2 regions of the Paenibacillus sp. FSL R7-0128 genome follow, and region 2 is predicted to be linked to the other one. Evidence: predicted binding sites of a transcription regulator. Region 2 holds the regulator's gene; the other holds the start of a gene.

Region 1 (3,346 bases), 1.4 Mb from region 2:
ATTGCCCATATTCCCCATGTTGCCCATCCGGCCGTCAGTCGTTGTGCTGTGCATGCCCGGAGCGGTGGTGCTCATAACGCCAGGAGTCGTAGTTGTCATACCGCCCGGCGCTGCTGCGGAGATGTCACCTGCTCCGAGCAGACTCATGGACAGGACCGTACCGCAGGCAAGACTTGTGATCAGCTTGTTCAAAATGTTGTGCCCCCTTCATGGATGTGGTTAATCGCTGATAATTTCCCCATCCGGGACAGCATCTATGCAGAGAAGTTATTCCTTCACAATGTTCACGGTCTTGCTGGACGCATTATACGTGACCTTGGCTCCAAGTGCTTCCGCAATCGCTCGTACAGGCGCATAGGTTACTGCCTCGTCCATGACGCCGGTCGTCAGCTTCTTTCCATTGAGCGTAATATTTACCGGGATATCCTTGTTCACCTCTGGCTCACCTCCGGTTATACGGCTTAGTGCGGCTGCACTCTGCTGGGCAGTGGGCCGTCGGCCTGCCTTCAGGTCCTGGATGCTAAGGCCGAAGCTCATCTGCAGATGAGCGTAATCCTTGAAGGAGGTCCAGTCCCCGCCCCATTCGAATCCCAGCTTCTTCCCCTCCTGCACCACCTCTTGCCAGTCTGCCACCTTGTCGCCATCCCCGTCACGTTTCATATCCCAGGACACATTCCTGCCATCCGGCAGGAGCAGCGCAAAGTCTATTGCCAGTCCGTAATTATGGTAGCTGCCGCCTCCCCGGGCATTGGTTACAATGTCGCCCTTCTTGGTTCGCCCTTGAGCATATAGCTCATTCTGCTGCGCTATCGTGCGCATGCCCTGCGTAATGAGGATCGGTACCCCCCGGTTATAGCTCCGTCTAATCAGCTCGTTCGCCCCGGCCAGTACGGCCGGATGCAGCTTCGCCAGCCTTGCGGCGGACTTCTGCTTGACCTGCTCCAAAGTAAGCATCTACTCACCCCCTGGTATAGTAAATGCCCGCTTAGGCCGGATTGCTTGCACCAATGACCGTTTTTTTCACAAAATAAGCTGTGCAGCGTCCTATCTCCCCGGATGAACTGTGCGCCTACAGGCCAGAATAAGAAGACAGACCGTAAGTCAGGTCATTCAAACGAAAAGGGGGATGAACATGGAGATACACAGCGACAGCTACAGAATAGCCCCGCTTAGCGATCAGGAGGATGTGGTGGAGGTAATCCGCCAGGCGGAATCGGAGATTGCCCGGATGACCGGGAACCCGGAAGTCACGCTGATTGCCTATGAGAAGACGGATGGACACCGCAGCAAGTAAATGAAGCGTGCCCGTGCTGATCCCAGGCAAAGAGCTTACCTTTTAGACAATGTAAGCCTCCACAATGTCATCTACAAGCAGCCACTTCCATTCCTCCGCCCACTGCAGCTTGAATTCACGCGAGTGGGTGTGAATGGAGGTCACGAACCCGCTCAGCTTCACCTGCTCCTGAGGATCATACAGCACCAGCGTTACCCGCACATGACTCCGCAGCGATAAGGCCAGCGTATGCTCAATCTCTTCCAGCTTCTGCTCATCCAGCACCGGCCTCAGGCTATGCCAGGTCTCCCGTTCGTCCCTCCTGATCCCGCCCTTATGCTCCGTCAACATGATTCGGCTGCTCTCCCGCAGACCGCCCGCTTCAAGCTTCTTGCCCATTGCTATTCCCCCACTCTGATGTTTATAACCCGGACTACATCATCTTTCCGCTCATAAACCGAACGTATGTTTGTATTATATCCGCGATTCAGCTTGTTAAGCAAGCAGAAATTAATGTCAGGCCAAGGACGCAGAAGGAGGGCTTTAACTGATCATTACAAAGGGTTGAACTAGCACCACACCTGCATTGAAACAGCCATACTGTGGTTCTAGTAATTTCGCTAATCTGATGCCATCATTAGGGTAATAGGGTAGAAAGGACGGAGATGATATTTATGATTAGAGCTGCAAATGTGGAGGATCGAGAGGATATTTCCAGACTATTAACGCAATTAGGTTACCCGGATACCGGGCTTTATATGAAAGAGAATATAGAAAGACTTCTTGCTGACCCCAATGAGGAGTTAATGGTCTATGAAGCGGAAGGAGGTGTTATCGCCTGTCTTTCCCTGCATTATATCCCGCAGCTGGGCATGAGAGGAGATATCGCCTCCATTAGTTATCTGGTTGTAGACTCCTCAGCTAGAAGTAAGGGAATTGGACAGGAATTAGTGGAATCCGCATCAGCTTCCGCCCGCCGAAGAGGATGTGCCAGTATCCAGGTTCATTGCCATGCCAGAAGAATAGCGGCTCATACATTTTATGAAAGACAAGGTTTCAGGGAAGCCCCTAAGTACTTCTCAAAAAGATTGGACCAATAATTCAATCGGCAGCAAAAAGACGCCTACAGTAATGCTGTACAGCGTCTTCATCTGAATCCTTTGGCGTATAACAAGTCTTGTCTCTGCTTATTTCACTGACGAAGTCCCTGCGCTTCCAGCACCCGGTTCCTGCTTGGCATCTGTGCCTGCATCTGATACGGTTCCCGGTACGGCTTGCTCCGGTTCAATCAATCCGGCGGCTTCTCTGGCTTCATTCAGCTTGGAGATGCCGTAGAGCATCGCTATGTCCGCCTGCTCATTCATCGTGTTGAATTCCTCAGCGGTCACATCTGGCGATACTGCGCCCTTGGAAGCCTTCTCCTTGATCTGATAGGCACTCTGGAAAGCGATCACCGAATCTCTAAGCAGCTTCTCGATCGTATCCGGCAGGCCACCCGCAATCTTGATATCGTTCACATGATCTGCAAGCTGAGATGCGGTATCCTGGAAGCTGTCCACAGCCTTCTCGAATTCTTTGTCTGTCGCTTGTCCGGTGGAATAAGAGGTTAGCGTGGTGTTGAAGTTCTCTAGCGAGGATTTGCCCATTTCATCGAATTTCGACATTTCATTGTAAAAGTTCTGTACCGTCTCCTGTACCTCTTCCGGGGACGCCGGTTCAGCACTGTTATTGCCGCAGGCACTGAGTATCATGACGGCCACTAGCAGTCCTGCAAGTAAAGCTTGTCTCATAGTTAATATCCCTCCACTTAACAGAATAATATCGATTTTTGTTAAGTGCAAATGAAATTAATGTAAAATTCGGCGCAATGAAACATATGTCAGCAGTTAAGCGTATTCATAGGGAGAACCGGCGGTCCATAACCCGTTGATGACTGGCAATTCCTGTTATACTATAATGAATTCATCTGTTCAAGGAGAGGAAGATTATCATGGCTTATTGCACAGCATGTGGTGCGGAATACAAGGAAGGTGCCAAATTCTGCGGGGAATGCGGGGCAGGTACAGAAGAGGC
Region 2 (3,346 bases):
TTATACTTAATGGTAACTACACTGCGCGATAAAGTGATCTTCTCAATATCCGCCGCAGCCAGGAAGCGTTCGCGGTTGTATTTAATAGTAGAGATACGCGCACGCTCAACCTTAAGGAACGGACGGCGGAAGAACAGCAGCGCAGCGAGCAGGAAGTACAGCACTACACCCAGCCAGTTGGCCAGAATCCCGCTTCCTTTGGCTTCGTCAATCGAGCCGACCACCCAGAACATGATACCGAGCAGCATCAGTACAACGGGGAATACGATATTGCGGCCTTTGAAAATATCGATGCTTTTAGCGGCAGTCTTAGTGCTGGAAGTGTAAATGGAGTCCTTCCCCTGCTTCTTTCTTTGCTGGTTAATTTGCTTCGTGTTGCGTTGAACCATTCTTTCCCAAGAACGGGCCATGTAAGTTCCCCCTAGTCATCCTGTATTATCTATGAAAAGGCAACAGGCTAATGCTTAAGTCCGTTATTGCCTTCTTCATGCTCCGGATTGTCCACAATTTCGATGGTATCAAGCTGGGCCCGAAAGTTAGTGCGGATATTCCCCAGGTACATCTCGCGGAGCTTGGCACGTTCAGCCAGTTCCTCGTCATTCAGGCCGCCGTTCTTAGCTTTGCGTGCCAATTCATTGATGCGTGCGACCAATTCGTCAATATTCAATACGTTTCCCTCCCTCTAAATTCATTTTAACTTTGCCATGAGAAAAAGAGCTTGTCAAGGTCTACCCCCTGAAAGCTCTCACAGTCGATCATTAGTCTGACATATTCCTTCAGTATAAAGGTAAAGTCAGAATATCTCCGGCCTTAATGCCGCTGTTCTCCAAATGATTCGTCTTCATTATTCCTTCTATATATACGGCAGTCTTCATGTCCTCAGGCTTGTTGCTTAACGCAATACTCCATAAGGTATCTCCGCGTTCGACTACGATCCGCTTATCCGGCTTCATCGACGAGACCGAACCGGCAAAAACATTCCCCACCACAGTGAATCCCGAAATAACAAGCATCAGCACCAGAACCAGCTTCATCAGGCTGACCTGACGGAATAGTGATGAGAGCGCAGCGAGACTATGAAGAATCCCGTCCTTGATCTTGGTTACATAACTATGAGCAGTTGGATTACCGGGAGCGGACACCTTGATATCCTCATTATTGTAGATACTGTTGTATGTACTATACTTTAACATGATCATCATCCTCCAAACACATGTTCTTGCTTTCGAAAATAATATAACACGAACATGTGTTTCGATCAATAGTTTTTTCGGAACATTTGTTCTCTTTATTTTCATTCTCTTATTTTCCTCATTTTAGAACTTATGTTTGTACGAACGGAAGTTCTATGTTATAATTTTCCCAAACATAGTATATGGGGTTGATACCGATGTCAAAGATTTCTAGTCGTCAGCTGGCGATCCTGGAATTTATACGTAATGAAGTCCGCAGCAAGGGTTATCCTCCGTCCGTCCGCGAGATTGGCGAGGCTGTCGGCCTGGCCTCCAGCTCTACCGTGCATGGTCACTTGGACCGGCTTGAGAAGAAGGGCCTGATCCGGCGTGATCCAACGAAGCCACGTGCCATTGAATTACTCGGCCAGGAAGATTCAGAGAATGTGCATCAATTTGTCCAGACCGTTACCCGCATCCCGGTCGTGGGTAAGGTTACAGCTGGTGTTCCTATTACAGCTACAGAGAATATTGAGGATTACTTCCCATTGCCTGCTCATTATGTAGGCGATAACAAGGTATTTATGCTATCTGTTCTTGGTGACAGTATGGTGGATGCCGGAATTATGAACGGGGATTATGTCATCGTGCGCCAGCAGCAGACTGCCGACAACGGCGATATTGTTGTAGCGATGACCGAAGAAGATGAAGCAACTGTCAAGACCTTCTACAAGGAACGGGATCATATCAGGCTGCAGCCGGAGAATCCGGCGTACGAGCCTCTCCGCCTCAACCGCGTTACGATTTTGGGCCGGGTCATCGGATTATTCCGCGATATCCACTAATCTACTCCCCGCTTAAGAACAGGCTGCTCCGCACCATGCGAAGCAGCCTGTTTTATGTTCATTTTACTTCGTGTAGTGGCCAAAAAACTGAATGCAAACATTTGTTCGCATTCGGCTTTTTGGCCATTTTTTCTGCGAACCGCTGTCTAGCTCCGCACATATCCTGTTACAAAGGAGTGCTGATCTGTATGCCCAATTACCGAATTATCGTCGATCTGTCACAGCGCATGCTGTACCTGCTGGATAATGACGTTGTCACCAGAGGCTTCCCTGTCGGCATCGGCAAAATGTTAACCGTCTCGCCTGTAGGCGAATACACCATCATTAACAAACAGCCCAATCCGGGCGGTCCGTTCGGTGCCTTCTGGATGGGACTGTCCAAGCCGCATTACGGCATCCACGGAACCAATGACCCATCCTCCATCGGCCACATGGTCTCACACGGCTGTATTCGTATGTATAACGCAGATGTTCTGGCTCTAGCCGCCCTCGTTCCCATAGGTACCCGTGTCACCATCCGGGAATAGGAACGTCGCAAAAACCCTTGAGACGCCAGATTGCGTCCCAAGGGTTTTTGTGATTCATATGAATTAGAGCGGATACAGACTACAGCACACTTCTCAACAGACGGATAGCCACCGTATTCAAACGGATGGCCTCGCGGATCGATTCTCTGGCTGCCAGCAGTTCTCTTCTGGCCCGCGAACCTCTAGGCACTCTGCGCAGATTCTCATTGATTTCTTCCAGTCTCTCCAGCAGAATTGCCCGCTGTGTCAGCAGGACATTAATGGCTCTGCGAATCCGATTACGTTCTCTTTGGCTCATCTTTACACCTCTTTTACACTTGGATAGTATAAGAGATGCCAAAAATGGCTCCAAAGATTGTGTGATTCGGCAGTAATGTTAGTTAGAGCTGCAGGTAGTGGGCAGCGAATCTGCTTACTTTTTGTTCAATCGTACCCGGAATTCAAATTCATCGCGTCTATAAGTCATTCCGGCCAGCACAATGTACTCCGGTGTCCATTTCTGTACAGGTCCGGCATAATCAGCAATCACATGCGGTTTGCCATCAACCAGCTGAACGACGTAGACCTGTACCTGTGCCAGTGCGGCAGCGAATAGATCAGCATCACTGGACAGTACTTTATAAGCCGTATTCAACTTCGTTCCTCCTTGTTCCACAACCATATTAAAGATTCCGTCTCGAATCTATTCAATTATACCGGGTCATGGAACAATATGTAAACCATATTTACAGCTTAATAAACAGGATTTTGAACAATCCGATATACTTCTTCGTGGCCCCGCCATCCCGGGTAAAAAAATTGG

The links. The regulator LexA, encoded in region 2, represses DNA repair genes until DNA is damaged. The targets are predictions, from matches to a motif close to CGAACATATGTTCG.
Region 1: the regulator LexA is predicted to act here: its motif matches at 1,732-1,745, upstream of NST26_RS23595 (YolD-like family protein).

The regions. Positions count from the first base shown of each region.
Region 1 covers NZ_JBBOCD010000001.1:5,612,872-5,616,217, forward strand. Annotated here, with positions in the region: gene NST26_RS23580 (WGxxGxxG family protein) at 1-192, opposite strand, end outside; gene NST26_RS23585 (M15 family metallopeptidase) at 268-954, opposite strand; gene NST26_RS23590 (hypothetical protein) at 1,133-1,294, shown strand; gene NST26_RS23595 (YolD-like family protein) at 1,337-1,672, opposite strand; gene NST26_RS23600 (GNAT family N-acetyltransferase) at 1,948-2,373, shown strand; gene NST26_RS23605 (hypothetical protein) at 2,461-3,063, opposite strand; gene NST26_RS23610 (PH domain-containing protein) at 3,264-3,346, shown strand, end outside.
Region 2 covers NZ_JBBOCD010000001.1:4,253,929-4,257,274, forward strand. Annotated here, with positions in the region: gene NST26_RS17565 (hypothetical protein) at 1-410, opposite strand, end outside; gene NST26_RS17570 (DUF896 domain-containing protein) at 458-667, opposite strand; gene NST26_RS17575 (LysM peptidoglycan-binding domain-containing protein) at 777-1,193, opposite strand; gene lexA (transcriptional repressor LexA) at 1,391-2,017, shown strand; gene NST26_RS17585 (L,D-transpeptidase) at 2,206-2,544, shown strand; gene NST26_RS17590 (hypothetical protein) at 2,624-2,842, opposite strand; gene NST26_RS17595 (hypothetical protein) at 2,957-3,178, opposite strand; gene NST26_RS17600 (hypothetical protein) at 3,270-3,346, opposite strand, start outside.